3 regions of the Caproicibacter fermentans genome follow, and region 1 is predicted to be linked to each of the others. Evidence: riboswitches for the same ligand, from Rfam matches in the RefSeq annotation. Region 1 holds a riboswitch; each other region holds the start of a gene.
What was found. Region 1 has a riboswitch for tetrahydrofolate ahead of folE (GTP cyclohydrolase I FolE). Riboswitches for the same ligand answer to the same signal wherever they lie in the genome.
Positions count from the first base shown of each region.

Region 2: another riboswitch for tetrahydrofolate. It lies ahead of HCR03_RS05340 (ECF transporter S component); the one in region 1 lies ahead of folE (GTP cyclohydrolase I FolE).
Region 3: another riboswitch for tetrahydrofolate. It lies ahead of HCR03_RS05030 (folate family ECF transporter S component); the one in region 1 lies ahead of folE (GTP cyclohydrolase I FolE).

Region 1 covers NZ_CP060286.1:3,787,622-3,791,776, forward strand. Annotated here, with positions in the region: gene folP (dihydropteroate synthase) at 1-401, opposite strand, end outside; gene HCR03_RS18785 (HD domain-containing protein) at 431-910, opposite strand; partial or broken gene folE (GTP cyclohydrolase I FolE) at 954-1,541, opposite strand; THF riboswitch at 1,687-1,802, opposite strand; ZMP/ZTP riboswitch at 1,857-1,936, opposite strand; gene HCR03_RS18795 (helix-turn-helix transcriptional regulator) at 2,141-2,371, shown strand; gene HCR03_RS18800 (hypothetical protein) at 2,358-2,774, shown strand; gene HCR03_RS18805 (sensor histidine kinase) at 3,251-4,155, opposite strand, start outside.
Region 2 covers NZ_CP060286.1:1,072,629-1,076,783, forward strand. Annotated here, with positions in the region: partial or broken gene HCR03_RS05320 (GNAT family N-acetyltransferase) at 1-175, opposite strand, end outside; partial or broken gene HCR03_RS20270 (cysteine-rich KTR domain-containing protein) at 430-564, opposite strand; gene HCR03_RS05330 (class I SAM-dependent methyltransferase) at 566-1,291, opposite strand; gene HCR03_RS05335 (TetR/AcrR family transcriptional regulator) at 1,278-1,841, opposite strand; ZMP/ZTP riboswitch at 2,079-2,158, shown strand; THF riboswitch at 2,226-2,341, shown strand; gene HCR03_RS05340 (ECF transporter S component) at 2,484-3,404, shown strand; gene HCR03_RS05345 (N-formylglutamate amidohydrolase) at 3,421-4,155, shown strand, end outside.
Region 3 covers NZ_CP060286.1:1,015,671-1,019,825, forward strand. Annotated here, with positions in the region: gene HCR03_RS05015 (HPr family phosphocarrier protein) at 1-212, opposite strand, end outside; gene trmD (tRNA (guanosine(37)-N1)-methyltransferase TrmD) at 568-1,317, opposite strand; gene rimM (ribosome maturation factor RimM) at 1,307-1,822, opposite strand; gene HCR03_RS05030 (folate family ECF transporter S component) at 1,845-2,390, opposite strand; THF riboswitch at 2,448-2,544, opposite strand; gene HCR03_RS05035 (KH domain-containing protein) at 2,611-2,844, opposite strand; gene rpsP (30S ribosomal protein S16) at 2,866-3,108, opposite strand; gene ffh (signal recognition particle protein) at 3,171-4,155, opposite strand, start outside.

The sequences.
Region 1 (4,155 bases):
GCAACATCGGCCATCTCTGGATCTTTTTTGAGGCCCCATATGTCATTAATCATATGAGCGCCGGCTTCAACCGCAAGTGCTGCTGTCTTGGCCTTATAGGTATCGACGGAGATCGGCAGAGCGCTCTCTTTGGAAAGCCTCTTGATGACGGGAATGACTCTACGAATCTCTTCCTCGGCCGACACCGGAACGGTGACCCCCGGCCTTGTGGATTCTCCCCCCACGTCAATGATATCTGCGCCTTCTTCCTCCATTTGCGCGGCATGCTTCAAGGCGGAGTCCATATCAAAATAATTTCCGCCGTCCGAAAACGAATCCGGCGTTACGTTCAATATGCCCATGATATAGGTCCGATTTCCCCATTTCCAAATCCTGTCTGCAATATTTAACTGATCTGTCATAATCAAGATTCTCCTTTTCAAAGCAGATTTCAATACGTTAACTCAGGATTTTTTCCGTCCGTAAACCGATTGCATACGTCTATGCTTTTGCAAAAAATGCAGGGTCTGCAAGCCTTATCGCTTTCATAGAGCACGGTACCCAAAAGAGATTTCCGGGTATCTTTTCTGCGATGAGTTTTTATGGCGTCCGTTATTTCTTCGGTGTCTTTACCGCTAACGCCGATATCCTCCAGAATTTCCTTTGCCAGAACAGCGCCTTCCAGTGCATGGTCCGATCCATCCCTGTATTGCTTCCATTTTGCGATATCATGAAGAAGCGCGGCCGCGTATATAATCTCTCTTGAAATTGGAAATTTCCTCTCCAGGCACATGATATAGGCCACTCTCGCCACGTCAAAAGAATGCTGCAAATCATGCCTGCAAAACAGTCTGTCTTTTTCCGCTTCGACATTCAGTTCCATATCCCTGATATACTGCGGATGTTTGAGAAGCTCATTTACCATCTTCATCAGAAACACTCCTTCCGTTAAAACCGGTAACGAATGTCTCATGTTTATTACAAAGTATCAGGAGTTTGTTCATCAGGTTTTGATCGCTGTTGAATCTTCCCCGCAAAGCCGTCGTCACGGTAAGCGCATTCGTATTTTTAATCCCTCTGGTCGCCATACAGGCATGCTGACCCTCGATGATGACGGCAACGTCCTCTGTCTGCGCGGCCTTCTGCATAATCTCCGCAATATCCGACCCGATCCGTTCCTGAAGCTGCAGCCTTTTGCTGACCATATCCGCGATTCTTACGATTTTGCTCAACCCCAGGACTTTACCGTTGGGTATGTATGCCACTGTCGCCATCATGTTGTACATCAGAGCAAGATGGTGTTCGCAGCAGCTGAAGATTTCAATATCCCTCACCACTACCAGGTCGTTGTTGTTTTCCGGCGTATACAGATCGTCTTCGAAGGTCTTGTGAAACATCCCGGCGATCTCATCATTTGTGTAGTTGATTCCCTCGAATCTTTCTTCGCACATCTTAGCCACACGGGCGGGAGTCTCCAGCAGTCCCTCGCGTTCCGGGTTCTCTCCCAAAGCCAATAAAAGCCCGCGTATGTGTTCTTCTATTTTCGTTTTATCTATTGACACTGTCATTTCCCTTTCTGCCAATCTGGCTGACAACCGACGGAGCAAAAGCCGGAGCCCCGTATTCCGATTCGTTTTCCGGTATGAAAATCCCCCCTTTATGTGGCAAAATTCCATGCCACATAAAGGGGGGATTACCCCAATATGCAGCAGCGGGATGCGAACCTTGTACCGTAAGCCTGTTAAAGCTTTTCGTCCCTCTGACAACTCCCCGTTCAGAAGGCACTGTAAATCAATGATTTACGCACAAAATTCTACTCTGCTCATGATTTTAAATTTGACAATCAGAACGAAATAAAAAAAGACCCACCAATCCAAGCATTACGCCCAGACGGTCGGCTTCCAAAACGCTGTACTCCCTGTGGTTAAATCCACTTCCGTCAGTCGTACAACACGTTTATGCTATCACTACTTCTCAAGATTGTCAACACCTCGGCCGGTTCGAATTGGCGATGTGCAGGGTGGCTGCACAAAATACAGGAAAAAACAGATGTAGATTGTTAACAATCCATGGCATGTGCCCGCTTTTTATTTCTAATTGACATTGATTTAGAAGCATGATAACATGAAACCAACTTCATATTTTGGGAAAGAGGGGGATTATGAAAACAAAAGTCAAAGAATTGCGAATGACGACCAAAATGACGCAACAGCAGTTGGCCGATTTGGTTCATGTTTCTTCACGGACAATCATTTCTATTGAAAAAGAACAGTACAGCCCTTCTCTTATGCTGGCTTATCGGATCGCGGAAGTGTTCGGAGTAACTGTTGAAGAACTGTGCTGCTTGAAAGAAAATAAAGAATTGGAGGATAAGCAATATGAAAATCTATGACAAAAAGAAATTTGGCTCCGGCTTAGTCTGTATGGCCTTAAGCTTGTTAAATCTGATCGCCAGCTTTTGGACTGGATTTGACGTGAGCGGTATCATTCTCATTTTGGCCCTCTTGCTTTTCGGGGTTGTATTGTTAGCACGCAGTCTTTCGTACAATTTGTCAAGAGAAGATCAGTTAGAAGGTTTGGATGAACGCAACCAACTTATTGAATTGAAAACAAAGAGTAAATCTTTTCGCTTGACACAGGGCATTTGTTTTGGATTAATGCTCGTATTCCTCGTCATGGGGAAAGTATCAGGAGAGAATTTGTTTATAAGTATGGGAGTTGGACTTGCATTTGCATATGCTGTTTCTATGTTTACGGAGATTTTTACATGCTTTTATTATGACAACCATATGTAGGAGGCCATATGAATAAGAGAAGTAAAATTGAACAACCGCTTCAAGATGAACAAGACGGGGAAACCGACATGTTTTACCATTAGATACAATAAAACGAGTAACTCAACATTTCACAACGTAAAGGCGGCATTCCACAACAATTCTATTGAAATTGGCTGTATGATTTGAAAAAATAATAAGATAGGCTACGTACAAAAATGTTGTTGGCACTTTCGGGACGGTCTCGAGCCGCTAAAACAACGTGTATGTGAACCGTTGTTTTAGCGGCTTATTTCTTCATCGCTCTGCCTCCTTTTTAAATATTAACTCATTACATGGAAAATCTGATGGGCAACACATCACCCGTCAGACCGTTACCCTGTGCAGTCTCTTGTAAACTGTACCTTGATAACGAATAACTAACAGTTTCATTTATGCCTATTTTATTTGAGGTAAGTTCAACAGCAAGACCACTTGATAAAGAAATCCGAAAACCATTAGCCTTGACTGGCTTGTACCTGAAAGCAGAGCACCGTTTGATACCCCTGCCCCGGCTCACTCTCAATGGTCATGGTGCCACAGTGTGCTTCCACAATCTGCCGAACCAATAGAAGCCCTAAGCCGTGGCGCAGGTTTAGCCGCTCGTCCGTGCTTTCCATGTAGTGGGTACTTTCTTTAAGCTCCCGCAGCTTTTCAGCTGAAAGCCCCACACCGTTGTCTGCAACCGTAAGAGTAATCACTGCTTCGGAGTAATCAAGAGTTAGCGAAATTTCACAGCCTTGCGGATTGTGACGGAAGCTGTTTTGCACCAAATTATTGATTGCACGCATAATTAAACGGGAATCACATTCCAGTATGACATTTTCAGCGGCAGGTTTAATCCCAACCTCCACCGGATAGGATTCAGAAAGCCCGCCATTCAGCAGTTCCACCGCATAGGATCGCAGAAGTTTAGATAAGCGCACCGGTTCCTTATGGAGTGGCTGCATTTCATATTCCAGATGTGACACCAAATTCAAATCCTGTACCAGTTCCTTTATTTTAATGCTTTGCTGTCTCACAATTTCAGCCTGATCCTTTACAGAGCTGTTTATGGTTTTATTATCTGCAATGCGTCCGGCGTATCCCAGAATCATGGACAGCGGCGTCCGTATATCATGGGAAACACCGCTGATCCAGTTCGCTCTTGCTTCGTTCTGTTTGCTCAAAATGCGAGATGCTTTATTGATACTTCCCGCAACCTCTGATAAATCACCGCCGATAGCCAGCGATACCGGCTTACCGTCGGAAAGCGTCTCAATCGCATCAATGATCGGTTCCGTACTTCGGATAATTTTCCGTCTGGAGAAGTAATAGGCTAAAAACAAAAATAAGAAGTCGGCGGTCAGCATTCCGGTCATAT
Region 2 (4,155 bases), 1.2 Mb from region 1:
TTACCGATTCCTGTTTGAAAGTCCACTCGCACATTGCCTGAACCGCTTCCGTCATATAGCCGTGGTGTTCGTATTTGTTTCCCAGTCCGTACCCGATTTCCACTTCCCCATTTTGATCGGGAGGCGCTTTAAAGTCGACGGATCCTACCACAACGCGGGCTTCCCTGCGGACAAGAAGCCAAAAGCCGGCACGTTAAGTGTCTCCTTTCTTTCCTGATATTTCCCCGTCATTATAGCACACAGGAAACAAAATAGATAGCCCCCGGCCGCCGTGTGGAGTTGGCCGTTCCGCATACAGACTCATAAACTGAGCAGCGGGATCGCTCTTCATTTCCGTTATGCGATCAGATCGCTGCTCCCCCCCACGCCTTTCAGAACCATATTTTAACCGTCTATTACTATATGTGGGTGAAAGGCACGACAAAGCAGTTAGAATGAGGAACAATGGGTCTTACGTACACCCTCCAAGGACGATCGGCTCTGTGTCTTAGCGTCTGGCTCATTGATTAGGGATTCTTGTCTACACCTAGGACAGTATAGGGGGAAGTTTTCGAGTATTGTATCGCTATTTTTCTGCTCTAATAATTACTGTTCCACAATTTTGATACAAAGCCTTAGCAGTTCTAAAACCGGCATTTTTCATAAGTTCAAATTGATGTTCCAATGTCAGTGGAATATCAATATGTATCAACATATCTTCGGGTATATTATTTTGCTTGCGCCTATATTCATATCCCTCAAGACAAAGCGCTTCCTCTTCATCGCAACAGGCAATGTAGTCACATTCTATATAATATCCACCAGCTTTTATCGTCTGATAAAGCTTACTATAAATCAGTTGTTTTTTTTCATATTTAAAATGATGAAGTGTCTCAAAAGACATAGCAGCGTCAAACTTGTTTTCCTCAAACGCGTATTCAAAATAGTCCGCATTGATTATTTGAATGTTTTTATCACCATAGCTTTTTCTCAATTTATCAAGCATAGATTCAGACAAATCGATGCCTGTAACCTTGACTTCGGGAAATCTCTTGTAGATTGATTCAAGCTCTAAACCCGTGCCGCAACCAATATCAAATAATGTTTTCAAACCATCATCAAAGAAATCTGCGATATGAGCGTATTCCTCGCCCCAATTTTTTAAATGAACATTATTATATTCACTAATCCTATTCGCGAAAAAATCCGCCATTCCTTCCACGGGAGCATTCTTTACCCCATCAAGCCAATCCTTTAATTCTTCTAGATATTTTTCTGTTTCTTCCTGAGTTCGGATTTTACTTTTCAGCATAACAATTTTTCATCCTTTCATAAAATCCACTTAATAACGATTGAATATCAGTTTCATTTATTCTCATTTTATTTGCGGCAAGCTCGGTAGCAAGACCACTTGACAAAAGCCAAATATCAATAAAAATTTTTTCAGCAGTAGGTTTATCAATCCTAAAGTCAGACGTTATTGATGATATCGCTTTTTGATTCCATTCAGCATTTACTATCTCGTCAAGACTTATTCCCTCTAATGTGTTTGATAAAAACATAGCTGTATATAGGTTCTTTTCATATAAAGCAAACAAAACGTGCGCTTTAGCCTTACTAATCACATAATTGTTTCTGTCAATACGTCTTTTCACAAATAGATCATATTCTTTATCAATCATCCGTGTAACTGCAACTTTTAGCTCGTCCATTCCTGTAAAAGAAAGATAAATCGGTTGTGTGGAACACTGCAATTTTTCAGCAAGATTTCTTGCATTTACAGCGTTCAATCCGCATTCACGTACAATCTCTAATGAGGCCTGTAATATTGCTTCTTTTGAGATTTGCTTTTTAGCAGGCATTTATTCAAGCACCTCCAGTCGTAACAATAACTAATGTTATTGATAACATTAGTTATTGTACAAATAATTATACAATTTGTCAAGGGTCATAGTTTTTTGTGGATCTCCCCGTTTTCCTCGATGTTTTCGCAAACAAAGAGGGCCCAGGTAGCAGAAATTTTTAAAGGCTCACGGCAACGAGTCTAATAAAATTCTTATGTCTTGAAGTTGACAATACTAATGGGCAGTGGTAATATAAATGTGCTGTATGACTGACGGAGGTGGATTTAACCACAGGGAGTACAGCGTTTTGGAAGCCGACCGTCTGGGCATGATGCTTGGATTGGTGGGTCTTTTTTATTTTCTGAATGCAGTTCATATCATTCAGAGAACATTTGAATCATGAGCAGAGTAGAACGTTGTGCGTAAATCATTGATTTACAGTGCCTTCTGAACGGGGAGTTGTCAGAGGGACGAAAAGCCTTTCAGGGCTTGCGGTACAAGGTTCGCATCCCGCTGCTGCATAAGGAGAAGCGGTGTCATGATTGTGCCTCTTGTTGTGTAGCTGTGCTGCATGACAGGAGGTGTATTTAATGGTCACAACTTAGAAAATCAATTTAACCGTAAACTTTCTATGTCACGATTATGAAAGGAGAAGTTAAATTGAAAGATTCAACTTTATATGTGCGCCGCATCACAATCTCTGCGGTATTTCTCAGTATTTCACTTGTTTTAAAAACAACATTTTCTTTCTACATACCGATGTTTGGACAAAATGGAATGAGCGTTGGCATTTCCGGGATTTTCTCCATCATGCCATCCCTGTTGTTCGGGCCTGTGTATGGAGCTGTTGTGTCCGGCCTTTCTGATTTTTTGGGTTACCTTTTAAAACCCGTGGGAACCTATATCCCTCTTATGACGCTGGTCGTAGCTGCCGGTGGATTTATCCGGGGCGCATTATGGTCTGCTCTTCGCAACAAAGACAGCAGGAAAATGAGAATTGCAGTTGCAATTTTTTCCGCGCTCATGTTATTTGCAGGGATTTGTAATATTGCGTTTCTCGCTGCCGATGGCGTTGATAGTGAATTCTACAATCATGTACAAAAAGAAAACATCAATACGGACAACATGCACCTTATCAGCAAAATGTTGATTGAAAGAACCCTTGGTGCAAAAGATCCGTCGGGAAACCTGACAACCTATATCTCTTGGGTCACAACCGCAATGATTGGATACGCAGCTCTCGGCATCCTGTTGTTAGCCTCTGATCTTTTCCTATCGAAAAAGCTTGTTCATGACACAAGCAGGGGGCGGATCCCCCAGCTTCTTATCGCTATGATCGGTTCCGGCCTGATTGTTACCACTCTCAATACCATCGTCCTGTGCGAAACAATCTTTACCGCATGGAAGGTACTGCCGTTTGCAGTCATATGGATTCCCAGAGTGATTGAAGAAATCCTTGGGAATACAGTCAAGGCATATTTTGTAGCCTTACTGCTGGGTATTTGCAGAAAACAGAAAACCGTGCAAGAGATAATGGACGGGCCATCCGTTAAGCTAGAAAGGGACCCAAAGGATTCGTAGGATTGGAGTAACAACCATGAAGCACTATACGGTTTTAAACGAAAATACACATCTGTTTCCGGTGGTGATTGATTTACCACACAGCAGCACCTTTGTCCCCGAAGACATTCGCAGCAGCCTACTTGATGGTGCCTGTCTGTCAAACACAGATTGGTTTTTGCCGGAGCTATACGACTTTCTTCCTGCAATGGGATGCACAACAATAATCAACCACCTAAGCCGCTATGTAGTTGACATGAACCGACCGGCCAATAGTGCAAGACATGGGGATTACCGCAAAACCGTGGTCTATCAGGAAAATACTCAAGGTAGCCCTTTGTATTCTTCACCGCTGGATGAGAATGAAATTAACCGCCGGGTAAGCCTGTATTATAATCCTTACCATCAGGCGCTTGAAAAGCTGTTGCGTGAAAAATTAAAAGTGTATCCATCGGTTCTCCTTTTGGACCTGCACAGCTTCTTCCTTGATTTTGGCGACGGCGGCAGTCAGGATATTTATTTATCCAACCGACGCGGCGTTACGTCCTCTGAACAGACATTGCATCGACTGCATGAAAATCTTGCAGCACAAGGCTACAGTGTTATAGAGAATGCAAACTTGGGAGGACACATTATTAACCATTACCGTGAGCTTTTTGGTGAGCGGATTGAGGGCATAATGATGGAGCTTCGTTATACCAAATATATTGACAACCGCTACTTTGGCGAGGAGGAACTAACGGACAGAAACGAAATGCTTTTTCAGTCGGCA
Region 3 (4,155 bases), 1.2 Mb from region 1:
TGCTCATCGGACCCGTCCGCGATAATTTTGATATTCGTCCCGCCGACGATTCCAAGGGAAAGAACCCCCAAAAGGCTTTTCGCGTTGACGCGTCTTTCCTCTTTTTCCACCCAGATGGAAGATTTATATTCATTCGCCTTTTGAATAAAAAAAGTTGCCGGACGGGCATGCAGACCCACCTGATTCTGAACCAGAACTTCTTTTACATACATTCTAAATCCACTCCTACACAAAATCGTATCCGAAGGCATTCCGAAAAACAGAACACGATATTATTCGTCACCATATATATTATAGCACGTTTGGACGGGCCGTCAACGTTAATCAAAAACTTTGGATTGATTGCCCAACGGCGAGTCCCACGCAAAGGCTCATTTGTGCATTATGACGTAATTGTTGAAAGTTTTTGTTCTGTCTGCCGATTATCCCGCCCGAGCATGCTCACAAAAGCTGAAAATGCGAATTTAAAACAGAATTTTTATCAAACGAACCGATCTTTCGGAAACGGAGCTTCGTTAACGGGCGGACGGCCGTGTGAACACGCTTTTCCTATTCTATGCAAAAGATTTAAGATGTTTCTTTTTCGGTATGATCCGAAAGGGAGCACAAAAACCTTCGATCCTCATCCGTCAGGTCCGCGTCCGCGAGAAGCTCCGGGCGCTTTTTCGCCGTCCGCCCCAGCGACTGCTCCCTGCGCCAGCGGCGCACAAGGCCGTGGTTCCCGCTGAGCAAAACCTCCGGCACCTGCCGCCCGCGCCAGTTTGCCGGACGGGTATACTGGGGATACTCCAGCAGGGAGTGAAAATGGCTTTCTTCCTGAAAGCATTCCGCGTCAGACAAAACACCGGGAATCATGCGGCAGACGGCGTCCGCCAAAATCAGCGCGGGCAGTTCCCCGCCCGTTACGACGTAATCCCCCGCTGAAATCTCCTCATCCGCATAAGCTTCCAGAACGCGCTCGTCCACGCCTTCGTAATGCCCGCAGAGAAGCACCAGCCCGTCCAGCTCCGAAAGCTCCGCTACCCGCCGCTGCGTCAGGGGTTTCCCCTGCGGTGAAAGATAAACGGTGTGCGGCTTCTTTCCCAGATGCGCAATCAGGTCGTCCATGCACAGCGCGATCGGCTCCGCTTTTAAAAGCATTCCCATTCCCCCGCCGAACGGGGAATCGTCGACCGTGCTGTGCTTGTCCAGCGCATAATTCCTGATCTGATGGCAGCAGACCTGCACCGCGCCCTTTTTGCGGGCCCGGCCGATGATGCTCTCCGCCATGACGGTTTCGCACATTTCCGGGAAAAGCGTCAGCAGGTCAATCCTCATCGTCAAAAATCCCCCTGATCGGGCGGATCATCATTTTCCCCTTCTCCAGGTCGATCCCCAGAATGAACTCCGGAACCGCCGGAATCAGGTAATTTTTATGGTCCTGCGCAGTGATCTGATAAACGTCGTTGGCACCGGTGCGAAGCACTCGGGTCAAAGTCCCGTAATACAGAAACGTATCCGCGTCGTAAACATCCAGTCCGACCAGATCCTGCATAAAATAGCGGCCGTCCGGAAGCGTGACGTCGCTTCTGTCAAGATACAGGACTTTGTTGCGGTATGTGTCCGCTTTTTCGACCGAGTCCACTCCCTCCAGCACCATCAGCAGGAGCTCCTTATGCACGCGGGAGGAAAGCACGTGCACGGGAACATTCCCTGCTTCCAGATAAAGAGTGGAAAAGCGCGTCAGAAATTCGGCGGAGTCGCACCATGGCTGAACACGGAGTTCACCCTTAATGCCGTGCGTACCCACAATTTTTCCAGCTTCCAGATATTTCTTCTGCATAACTCCTCCAAAAAATAAAGATTCATTTTTTCATATGAAACAACGGTTCCTTTTCCATGACTTTCAGAAGTCCGAACAGCAGCAAAAAGTCGATCGGCAGCAGAATCAGATTGGTGACGATACGTGCCGAGAGGACGGCAAAAAATGCTTTTGAGTAGAGAACGGAAAGCCACAGGGGATTCAGGCAAAGGCTGACGAGCACCGTTACGACGGTTTTGGCAAGAACAGACCTGAGCAGAGTAACCGGCTTTTTGTAAAGGAACCAGCCGTAGACGGCTCCCGACAAAAAAGCGTTCAGCGTAAAGCCGGGAAAATAGGGGCCCGTCGGATTGATAAAATAAGAAATGATATCGCCAAGAGCGCCGACCGTTCCGCCGGCCACCGGGCCGAACAGCATGCCGGCGGCCGCGACCGAAAGAAATGAGAACCCGATCTTCAGAATCGGAGACAGGTTGAGAGTGAACATCCCGAGGATGACATCGAGAGCAAGCAGCATGCCGCATGCGGCAAGGGACATGACACCGCTGCGTCCGTTGGATAGTTTGACGGAGTTAAAAAAAATTTTCATAGAAAAGACCTCCTTTTGTATTCATGCTACATAAAGGAGGTTTCCCCCAAACTATGTAGCAGCGGGATGCGAACTCTGCACCGCAAGTTTCCTTTTCGTCCGTCCGGCAACTCCCTGTCCAGGCGGCACTTAACGCGCAAAATTCTACTCTGCATTCTAAATCTTATCAGGCCCGCGCAAAACGTCCGGGCCTGAAGGAACGGAAACCCGAAGAACCGAATCAGTCGATCTCCACGGCGACCTTGCTGCCGTCCCGGGTCGCGGCAGCCCTCATCACGACGCGGATCGCCTTTGCAATCCGGCCCTGCCTGCCAATCACCCGGCCCATGTCGTTTTCTGCGACATGAAGATGATATACGACCGTTCCGTCCTCAGACGGTTCGTCAGCGTCCACGCGGACGAGTTCCGGGGCCTCGACAAGGCCCTGAGCAATGGATAACAGCAGTTCCCTCATGACAAGGCACCTCCCTGTTTCTTAAAGCACACCGTGCTTTTTGAACAGAACCTTAACGGTATCGGTGGGCTGAGCACCGTTAGCGATCCAGGCCTTGGCTTTTTCAGCGTCAACCTTTACAACGGACGGCTCCTCGAGCGGATTGTAATATCCGATCTCCTCGATAAAACGTCCGTCGCGCGGAAAACGGGAATCCGCCACAACAATGCGGTAGAACGGAGCCTTCTTGGCGCCCATTCTGCGAAGTCTGATTTTTACTGACATTTGTTTCACCTCCACGAACCTTGCATCTATCTTCACCGGCCCGAAAGCCGGGTGAATTCAAATTAAAACGGCAGTCCCATCCCGGCAAAGCGCCGGCGCATGCCTTTTTTCTTAAACTGCTTCATCAGCTTGCGGGTCTGCTCGAACTGCTTTAAAAGCCGGTTGACGTCTTCCACCTTCATGCCGCTCCCCGCGGCGATCCGCCTTTTGCGCGACGGGTTCATCAGCTCCGGCTTCTCGCGTTCCTGCGGCGTCATGGAAAGAAGGATCGCCTCCGTCCGGTCAATCTGCCGGTCGTCGATCTGCACATCCTTGAGCTGCTGGCCCATTCCCGGCATTTTGTTCAGAACATCCTGAATCGGCCCCATCTTCTTCATCTGGCGAATCTGGTCGAGCAGGTCATTCAGATCCATCCGGTTCTGCATCATCTTTTCCGCGGCTTTTTGGGCGGCCTTCTGGTCCAGATTCTTCTGGGCGTCCTCAATGAGAGTAAGCACGTCGCCCATTCCCAGAATGCGGGACGCCATGCGGTCCGGATGGAACACCTCAAGGTCCGAGAGCTTTTCACCGATGCCGGCGAATTTGATCGGCCTGCCGGTCACGGCGCGCACCGACAGCGCTGCGCCGCCCCTCGCGTCTCCGTCCAGCTTGGTCAGGACCACGCCCGTGATATCGAGAAGCTCATGGAACGATTTCGCCACGTTGACCGCTTCCTGACCGGTCATGGCATCCACAACCAACAGGATATCGGTGGGAGGAACCGCTTCCTTGATTCGGCGAAGCTCGTCCATCAGAGCCTCGTCAATCTGCAGACGTCCGGCGGTGTCGATCAGAACAAAGTCGTTGCCGTAGTCCTTTGCGTGCTTCACGGCCTCCCGGCTGATTTTCACCGGGTCGCCGGCCCCCTGTTCGAACACGGGCACGCCCGCCTGGCTTCCCAGAACCTGCAGCTGCTGAATCGCGGCAGGGCGGTAAACGTCGCACGCGACCAGAAGCGGACGATGGCCCTGATTTTTCAGCATCAGCGCCAGCTTCGCGGCGTGGGTC